DNA from 2 places in the Roseateles sp. GW823-FHT07B05 genome. Region 2 is predicted to be linked to the other one. Evidence: predicted binding sites of a transcription regulator. Region 2 holds the regulator's gene; the other holds the start of a gene.

Region 1 (3,406 bases), on a different contig from region 2:
CGAGGTCCACGTGAAGACAGGCATCTTCATCATGGTCATGCCGGGCGCGCGCATCTTGATGATGGTGGCGATCAGGTTGATACCCGACAGCGTCGTGCCCACACCCGCGATCTGCAATGACCACAGGTAGTAGTCCACGCCGGGGTCGGGGCTCGCGAGGATGCCCGACAGCGGCGGGAAGGCCAGCCAGCCGGTCTTGGCGAACTCGCCGACGAACAGCGAGATCATGACCAGGATGGCGCCGCCCACCGTCATCCAGAAGCTAAAGTTGTTCAGGAACGGGAAGGCCACGTCACGCGCGCCGATCTGCAGCGGCACGACGTAGTTCATCAGGCCCGTCACGAACGGCATCGCGACGAAGAAGATCATGATGACGCCGTGGGCCGTGAAGACCTGGTCGTAGTGGTGCGGCGGCAGGAAGCCGGCGTTCTCGCCGAAGGCCATGGCCTGGTGGGCCCGCATCATCAGCGCGTCGGCAAAGCCGCGCAGCAGCATGATGATGCCCAGGATCATGTACATGATCCCGATCTTCTTGTGGTCGATGCTGGTGATCCAGTCGCGCCACAGGGTGCCCCAGAGGCGGAACTTCGTGATCAGGAACAGCACCAGCAGGCCGCCCAGGGCGACGGCGATGAAGGTTGCGACGAGGATGGGCTCGTGCAACGGCAGGGCATGCAGGCCCAGCCGGCCGAAGACCGGGTGGAGCTCATCAGGGTAGACGGTCATCGGACTTCTCTTAGTTCTTGGTCACGGCAGCCGCGGCGGCGGCTTCACCTTCGGGCAGGCCCTGCGGGTTCGTGGGCGTGCACAGCGCGGCCACCACCAGGCGCTCGCGCTTGCTGCCGTCCGCGGCCGCCCAGTTGCTGCGCATCGTGCCGGCCACGCCGCCCTTGCCGGCACCGCCGGCGGCGTCGATGGCCATCATCTGGCTGGCGCACATCTTCTTGCCGTCGACGCAACGGTCGACGATGGCGCCCCACAGGCCCGGCTCGACGCTGGCGAAGCGGCGCACCGGTTCCTTGGTGCTGGGCTGCTCAAGCTTCAGGTAGTCCTCACGCGTCAGCGCCTGGCCGCCGGCCTTGTTGGACTCGACCCAGCGGGCGAAGTCCTCGTTGCTGACGCCGTGGAACTTGAAGCGCATGTCCGAGAAGCCGGCGCCGCTGTAGTGCGCCGAGATGCCGTCGTAGACGCCCGCCTTGTTGATGATCGCGTGGAGTTGCGTCTCCATGCCGGGCATCGTGTAGATCATGCCGGCCAGCGCGGGCACGTAGAAGGTGTTCATCACGTTCGTCGACGTGAAGCGGAAGTGGATCGGGCGATCCACCGGCGCGGCCATCTCGTTGACGGTGGCGATGCCCTGCTCGGGGTAGATGAACAGCCACTTCCAGTCCATGGACACGGCGTACACCTCCAGCGGCTTCACGCCGGCGGCCAGCGGCTTGCCTTCCGAGATGCGGTCCAGCGGACGGAACGGGTCCAGCTTGTGGGTGCTGATCCACGTGATGGCGCCCAGCGCGATGATGATGAGCAGCGGCGCGCCCCAGATCACCAGTTCCAGGCGCGTGGAGTGATCCCAGTCCGGCGAGTAGGTCGCTTCCTTGTTCGATTGCCTGTAACGGAAGGCAAAGAACAACGTCAGCGCGATCACCGGGACGATGATCAGCAGCATCAGCAACGTCGACGTGACGATGAGATTGGCCTGTTGTTGCGCGATGTCGCCGTGCGGCTTCATCACGATCCAATCACAGCCAGCCAATGAGGCACTGGCCGACAAGACCAGGGCGCGAGCAAGGAGAGACTTTGTGGGGTACATCCGGACTTACGCGCGAGGGTTAACGATCTTGCACGTGGGACAGGAATGTAAGTTGATTGAGGCAAATCAACGAGTGGACATTTTGTCCTAGTGACCGACGGAGACAAGACCGATATGGCAGTTGCAAGCAGTACCTTCCAGGCCCCGAAGTCCGGTCCCCTGACCAGCCGCACCGACGAGGATCTGGCGCCCGGCGACATCGCCGTCGGCGTGATCATCGGCCGGGCTTCGGAATATTTCGACTTTTTTGTGTTCGGCATCGCGTCGGTGCTGATCTTTCCGCAGGTGTTCTTCCCGTTCACCGACCAGCTGACGGGCACGCTGTACGCCTTCCTGGTGTTCGCGCTGGCTTTCGTCGTCCGACCGGTCGGCACGCTGATCGGCATGGAGATCCAGCGCAAGTTCGGCCGCTCCGCCAAGCTGACCGCCGCCCTGTTCCTGCTGGGCTGCTCCACCGTGGCCATGGGCCTGCTGCCCGGCTACGCGACGGCGGGCACCACGGCCATCGTGCTGCTGGCGCTGTGCCGCGTGGGCCAGGGCCTGGCGCTGGGCGGCTCCTGGGACGGCCTGCCATCGCTGCTGGCGCTGAACGCGCCGCCGGACCGCCGCGGCTGGTACGCCATGCTGGGTCAGCTGGGAGCGCCGCTGGGCTTCCTGGTCGCGTCGGGCGTGTTCCTGTACGTCTACACCAGCCTGAACACCCAGGACTTCCTGTCCTGGGGCTGGCGCTTCCCGTTCTTCACGGCCTTCGCGATCAACGTCGTCGCGCTGTTCGCCCGGCTGCGGCTGGTCGTCACGCACGAGTACGAGAAGCGCATGGAAGAGCATGAGCTGGACCCGGCCCACCTGCACGAACTGCTGCCGGCGCAGGGCCACCACATCGTCATCGGCGCCTTCGCCGCGCTGGCCAGCTACGCCCTCTTCCACCTGGTGACGGTGTTCCCGCTGTCGTGGGTGGCGCTGTCCGACCCGCAGGGCATCGACGACTTCATGCGCATGGAACTGCTGGGCGCCGCCTTCGCTGCCGCGGCCATGCCCATGTCGGGGCTGATCGCCGACAAGATCGGCCGCCGCAGCTTCCTGGGCACGCTGGCCATCGCCATCGGCGTGTTCGCGCTGTTCGCGCCCATGATGCTGGGCGGCGGCCGTTCGGGCCAGGCCGCCTTCCTGCTGATCGGGTTCGTGCTGCTGGGCCTGTCCTACGGCCAGTCGGCCGGCTCGGTGACGTCCAACTTCCTGCCGCATTTCCGCTACACCGGTGCGGCGCTGACGGCTGACATGGCCTGGCTGCTGGGCGCGGCCTTTGCGCCGGTCATCGCGCTGTACCTGTCGTCGCGCTTCGGCCTCGGGTCGCTGACGGTGTACCTGCTGTCCGCCGTGGCCTGCACCTTGCTGGCGCTGCGCGTGAACAAGAAGCTGCGCGAGGCGGCGGTCGTGCAGGACTGACGCTCACCGCACCACATCAAGGCGGGCTTCGGCCCGCCTTTGTTTTTTCCGGCACCCGGAACAGGCGAGGCCGACAGCACAGCCAGCCTCAGGTTCGATGCAGCGCCCCACAGGTGCCGGCAAAACTGCACGCTTGGGTGCACCAAC
Region 2 (3,406 bases):
ACGAAGTACCAGCCCAATGGCGTCACCTGGATGGCGCCCGGCTCCAGCACGACGAGGCCCTGCCCCGCCAGCTGCGTCAGCCGCGCCAGCTCGGGCTCGAAGTAGGTCGGCACGTCGACGAGGTAGGACGCCGCGATGGACTCGTACTCCACGCGCCCCTGGCACATCAGCGCCATGATGACGGCACGGCGCAGCAGGTCGTCACGCGTCAGCGCCAGGCCGCGCTGCACAGGCAGCTGCTGCTGGTTCAGCGCATCCTCGTACTCGGCCAGCGTCTTGGCGTTCTGCGCGTAGGAGGCCCCCACGCGGCTGATGGCAGAGACGCCCAGGCCCACGAGGTCGCAGTCGGGCTGCGTCGAGTAGCCCTGGAAGCCGCGGTGCAGCAGGCCCTGGCGCTTGGCGATGGCCAGCGGGTCGTCCGGCAGCGCGAAGTGGTCCATACCGATGTAGGTGTAGCCCTCGCCCAGCAGCGCGCTGATGGCACCCGACAGCATGGCCAGCTTGTCGCCCGCGGGCGGCAGCAGCTCGGCGACGATGCGGCGCTGTGGCTTGAAGCGCTGCGGCAGGTGGGCGTAGGCATACATCGCGATGCGGTCGGGCCGCAGCTCGGCCACCTGCGCGATGGTGCGGGCGAAGCTGGCGGGCGTCTGCAGCGGCAGGCCGTAGATCAAGTCCACGTTGGTGGACGAGAAGCCCAGTTCGCGGGCGTGCTGCATCAGCGCGGCCACCTGCTCCAGCGGCTGCACGCGGTGAACGGCCTTCTGCACGGCGGCGTCGAAGTCCTGCACGCCGAACGACAGCCGGTTGAAGCCCAGCAGCCGCAGGTGGGCCAGCCGGGCCAGGTCCACCGTGCGCGGGTCCACCTCGATGGACAGCTCGGCGCCCGGCAGCAGCTTGAAGCGGCGCCGCAGCATCTCCATCAGCTCGCCCAGCTCGGCGTCGGACAGGAAGGTGGGCGAGCCGCCGCCCAGGTGCAGCTGCGACACCGGCGCGATGCCACCGGCCCCGGCGGCGAGCGCATCGGCCACCAGGTCCACCTCACGGCCCAGCGCGGCCAGGTAGGGCGCGGCACGGTCGTGGTGCTTGGTGATGATCTTGTTGCAGGCGCAGTAGTAGCAGAGCTGCTCGCAGAACGGGATGTGCACGTACACCGACAGCGGCTGCACCGTGCCGCGCTGTCGCAGCGCCTGCAGGTGTTGCGCACCCTGGTGGGCCTCGACGAAGCGGTCCGCCGTCGGGTAGGACGTGTAGCGCGGTCCGGCCACGTCGTGTCGGCGCAGCAGGTCGGCAAGCTCAAGTTCGAGTTGGGGAGGACGATCGGTCACAGCAGCCATGTCGCCACTTTGCCGAGCCAGCCCCGCCCCGGCCTTGACGCAGGTCAAGGCCGGGGCGGGTCGCCTGGCGAAGAATGCCCCACATGCTGACGACCCAACCCTGCCCGATGCGCGCGTCGCCCGCATCCGAACCGTCGACACTGCCCGCCATCGAGCCGCTGAAGGTCGCCTGCGCCAGCTGCAACCTGCGCGAGCTGTGCCTGCCCGTTGGCCTGAATTCGGGCGAGCTGCAGCAGCTGGACGGCCTGGTCGCCAAGCGCCGCTCGGTGGCACGGGGCGACCACCTGTTCCGCAACGGCGAGCGCTTCGAGGCGCTGTACGCGGTGCGCACCGGCTTCTTCAAGACCTGCGTGGGCAGCGAGGACGGCCGCGATCAGGTGACCGGCTTCCAGATGGCCGGCGAGCTGCTGGGGCTGGACGGCATCAGCAGCGACCACCACCACTGCGACGCCGTCGCGCTGGAGGACTCGTCGGTCTGCGTCATCCCCTACGCGCAGCTGGAAGACCTGTCGCGCGAGTTCACGGTGCTGCAGCACCAGTTCCACAAGATCATGAGCCGCGAGATCGTGCGCGATCACGGCGTCATGCTGCTGCTGGGCAACATGCGCGCGGAGGAGCGGCTGGCCGCCTTCCTGCTGAACCTGACGCAGCGGTTGCAGGCGCGCGGGTTCTCGGCGTCCAGCCTCGTGCTGCGCATGACGCGCGAGGAGATCGGCAGCTACCTGGGCCTGAAGCTGGAGACCGTGAGCCGCACGTTCTCGCGCTTCCAGGACGAGGGGCTGATGGAGGTGAAGCAGCGGCAGCTGCGCATCCTGAACCAGGCGGGGCTGCAGGCGCTCGTCAACAACAGCCGGTGTTGAGTTGAGGCCCCTCGCCCGCGCTTGCCGCTGAACGCGGGCAAGCCCGGGCGGTCTTGCAGACCGCGCAGCCGACGGAGCGGCTGCCCTTCGGCAGGCACGACAAGTCCTGAGGACTTGTCGTGTCCGGCCTCAGCCCCCGAGGGGACGGCGATGATCGCGGGGGTGGCCCCGCTCGCACATCGCCCAAGGGGGCCGGCTTGCGGGGTGGAGTCGGACACAAGCAGTCCCTGCGGACTGCTTGTGCCTACGGAACGCCATGGGCCTCTGGCCCATGGCAGGCCCGGCGCTCGGCCCCAATGCAAAAAAGAAAAAGCCCCGCGGCGTGCGCGGGGCCTTGAAGTCACGAGCGGTGAGGTCAGCCGACCTTGATCTCGTTGCGCACTTCCTTCACGCCGGGGACGGCGGCGACGAGCTTGATGGCCTTCTGGGCCAGTTCGGCGCTGGGGGCCGCGCCCTTCACGATGACGACGCCGCTGTCGGTGCTGCTGACGGTCAGCGGCAGGGTCTGCAGGTCCTTGTCCTGCTGCAGCACGGCCGCGGCCTGGGCGGCAACAGCGGCGGCGTCCGCAGGCTGGGCCTGCGGCGCCTGACCGGCGGGCGCCGGGGCCGGGTCGGCGGCGAAGGCGGTGGACAGGGCCGTCGCCGTCAGGGTGGCGGTCAGCAGGCGGGCAAAGGTGGAAGCGTGTTGCATGCGTATCTCCTGAGGATGCGTGGATAAAACGCGGCACCGGATCGGCACCACGACACCCTCAGCGCAACAGCCGTGCCAGCCCCGACTTCTCCTTTCATATCAACCACTTGACTCTCTTGCGAGCCGGGTTGGCACGGCCAGGCGGGCGATTCTGTCGCCGCCTGGCGACAGGCCCGGCGCCGCGCGGGCTAAGTGCCTGATTCACCGGACCTTTTGCTGTCGCTGAAATCCGACGCCGCATCTTGGGGGTCGTCGCGGAACAGCTGCGGGTCCAGCCCGTGCTTCTGCATCAGCCGGTAGAACTCGCTGCGGTTGCGGTCGGCCAGCCGCGCGGCCTCGGCGACATGGCCGGAGGTCAGCCTGAGCAAGCGGTTCAGGTAGTCGCGCTCGAAGCGCTGCTTGGCCTGCTGGTAGTTCAGCACCTCGGCCGACGGCATCTGCAGCGCCCGCTGCACCTGCGCCAGCGGCACCAGCGGCGCCGTCGCCAGCACGCAGACCTGCTCGACGACGTTGTAGAGCTG

What was found. Region 2 encodes FNR, which switches genes on or off when oxygen is low (the NO sensors DNR and NnrR bind a similar motif). Its sites were predicted from a motif close to TTGATNNNNATCAA; they were not measured.
Region 1: the regulator FNR is predicted to act here: its motif matches at 1,870-1,883, upstream of cyoA (ubiquinol oxidase subunit II).

What each region holds. Positions count from the first base shown of each region.
Region 1 is NZ_JBXAGX010000002.1:275,825-279,230, forward strand. Features, by position in the region: gene cyoB (cytochrome o ubiquinol oxidase subunit I) at 1-726, opposite strand, end outside; gene cyoA (ubiquinol oxidase subunit II) at 737-1,813, opposite strand; gene AC1Q7O_RS05580 (MFS transporter) at 1,928-3,259, shown strand.
Region 2 is NZ_JBXAGX010000001.1:1,025,037-1,028,442, reverse strand. Features, by position in the region: gene hemN (oxygen-independent coproporphyrinogen III oxidase) at 1-1,334, opposite strand, end outside; gene fnr (fumarate/nitrate reduction transcriptional regulator Fnr) at 1,442-2,194, shown strand; gene AC1Q7O_RS04215 (BON domain-containing protein) at 2,550-2,885, opposite strand; gene AC1Q7O_RS04210 (sigma 54-interacting transcriptional regulator) at 3,074-3,406, opposite strand, start outside.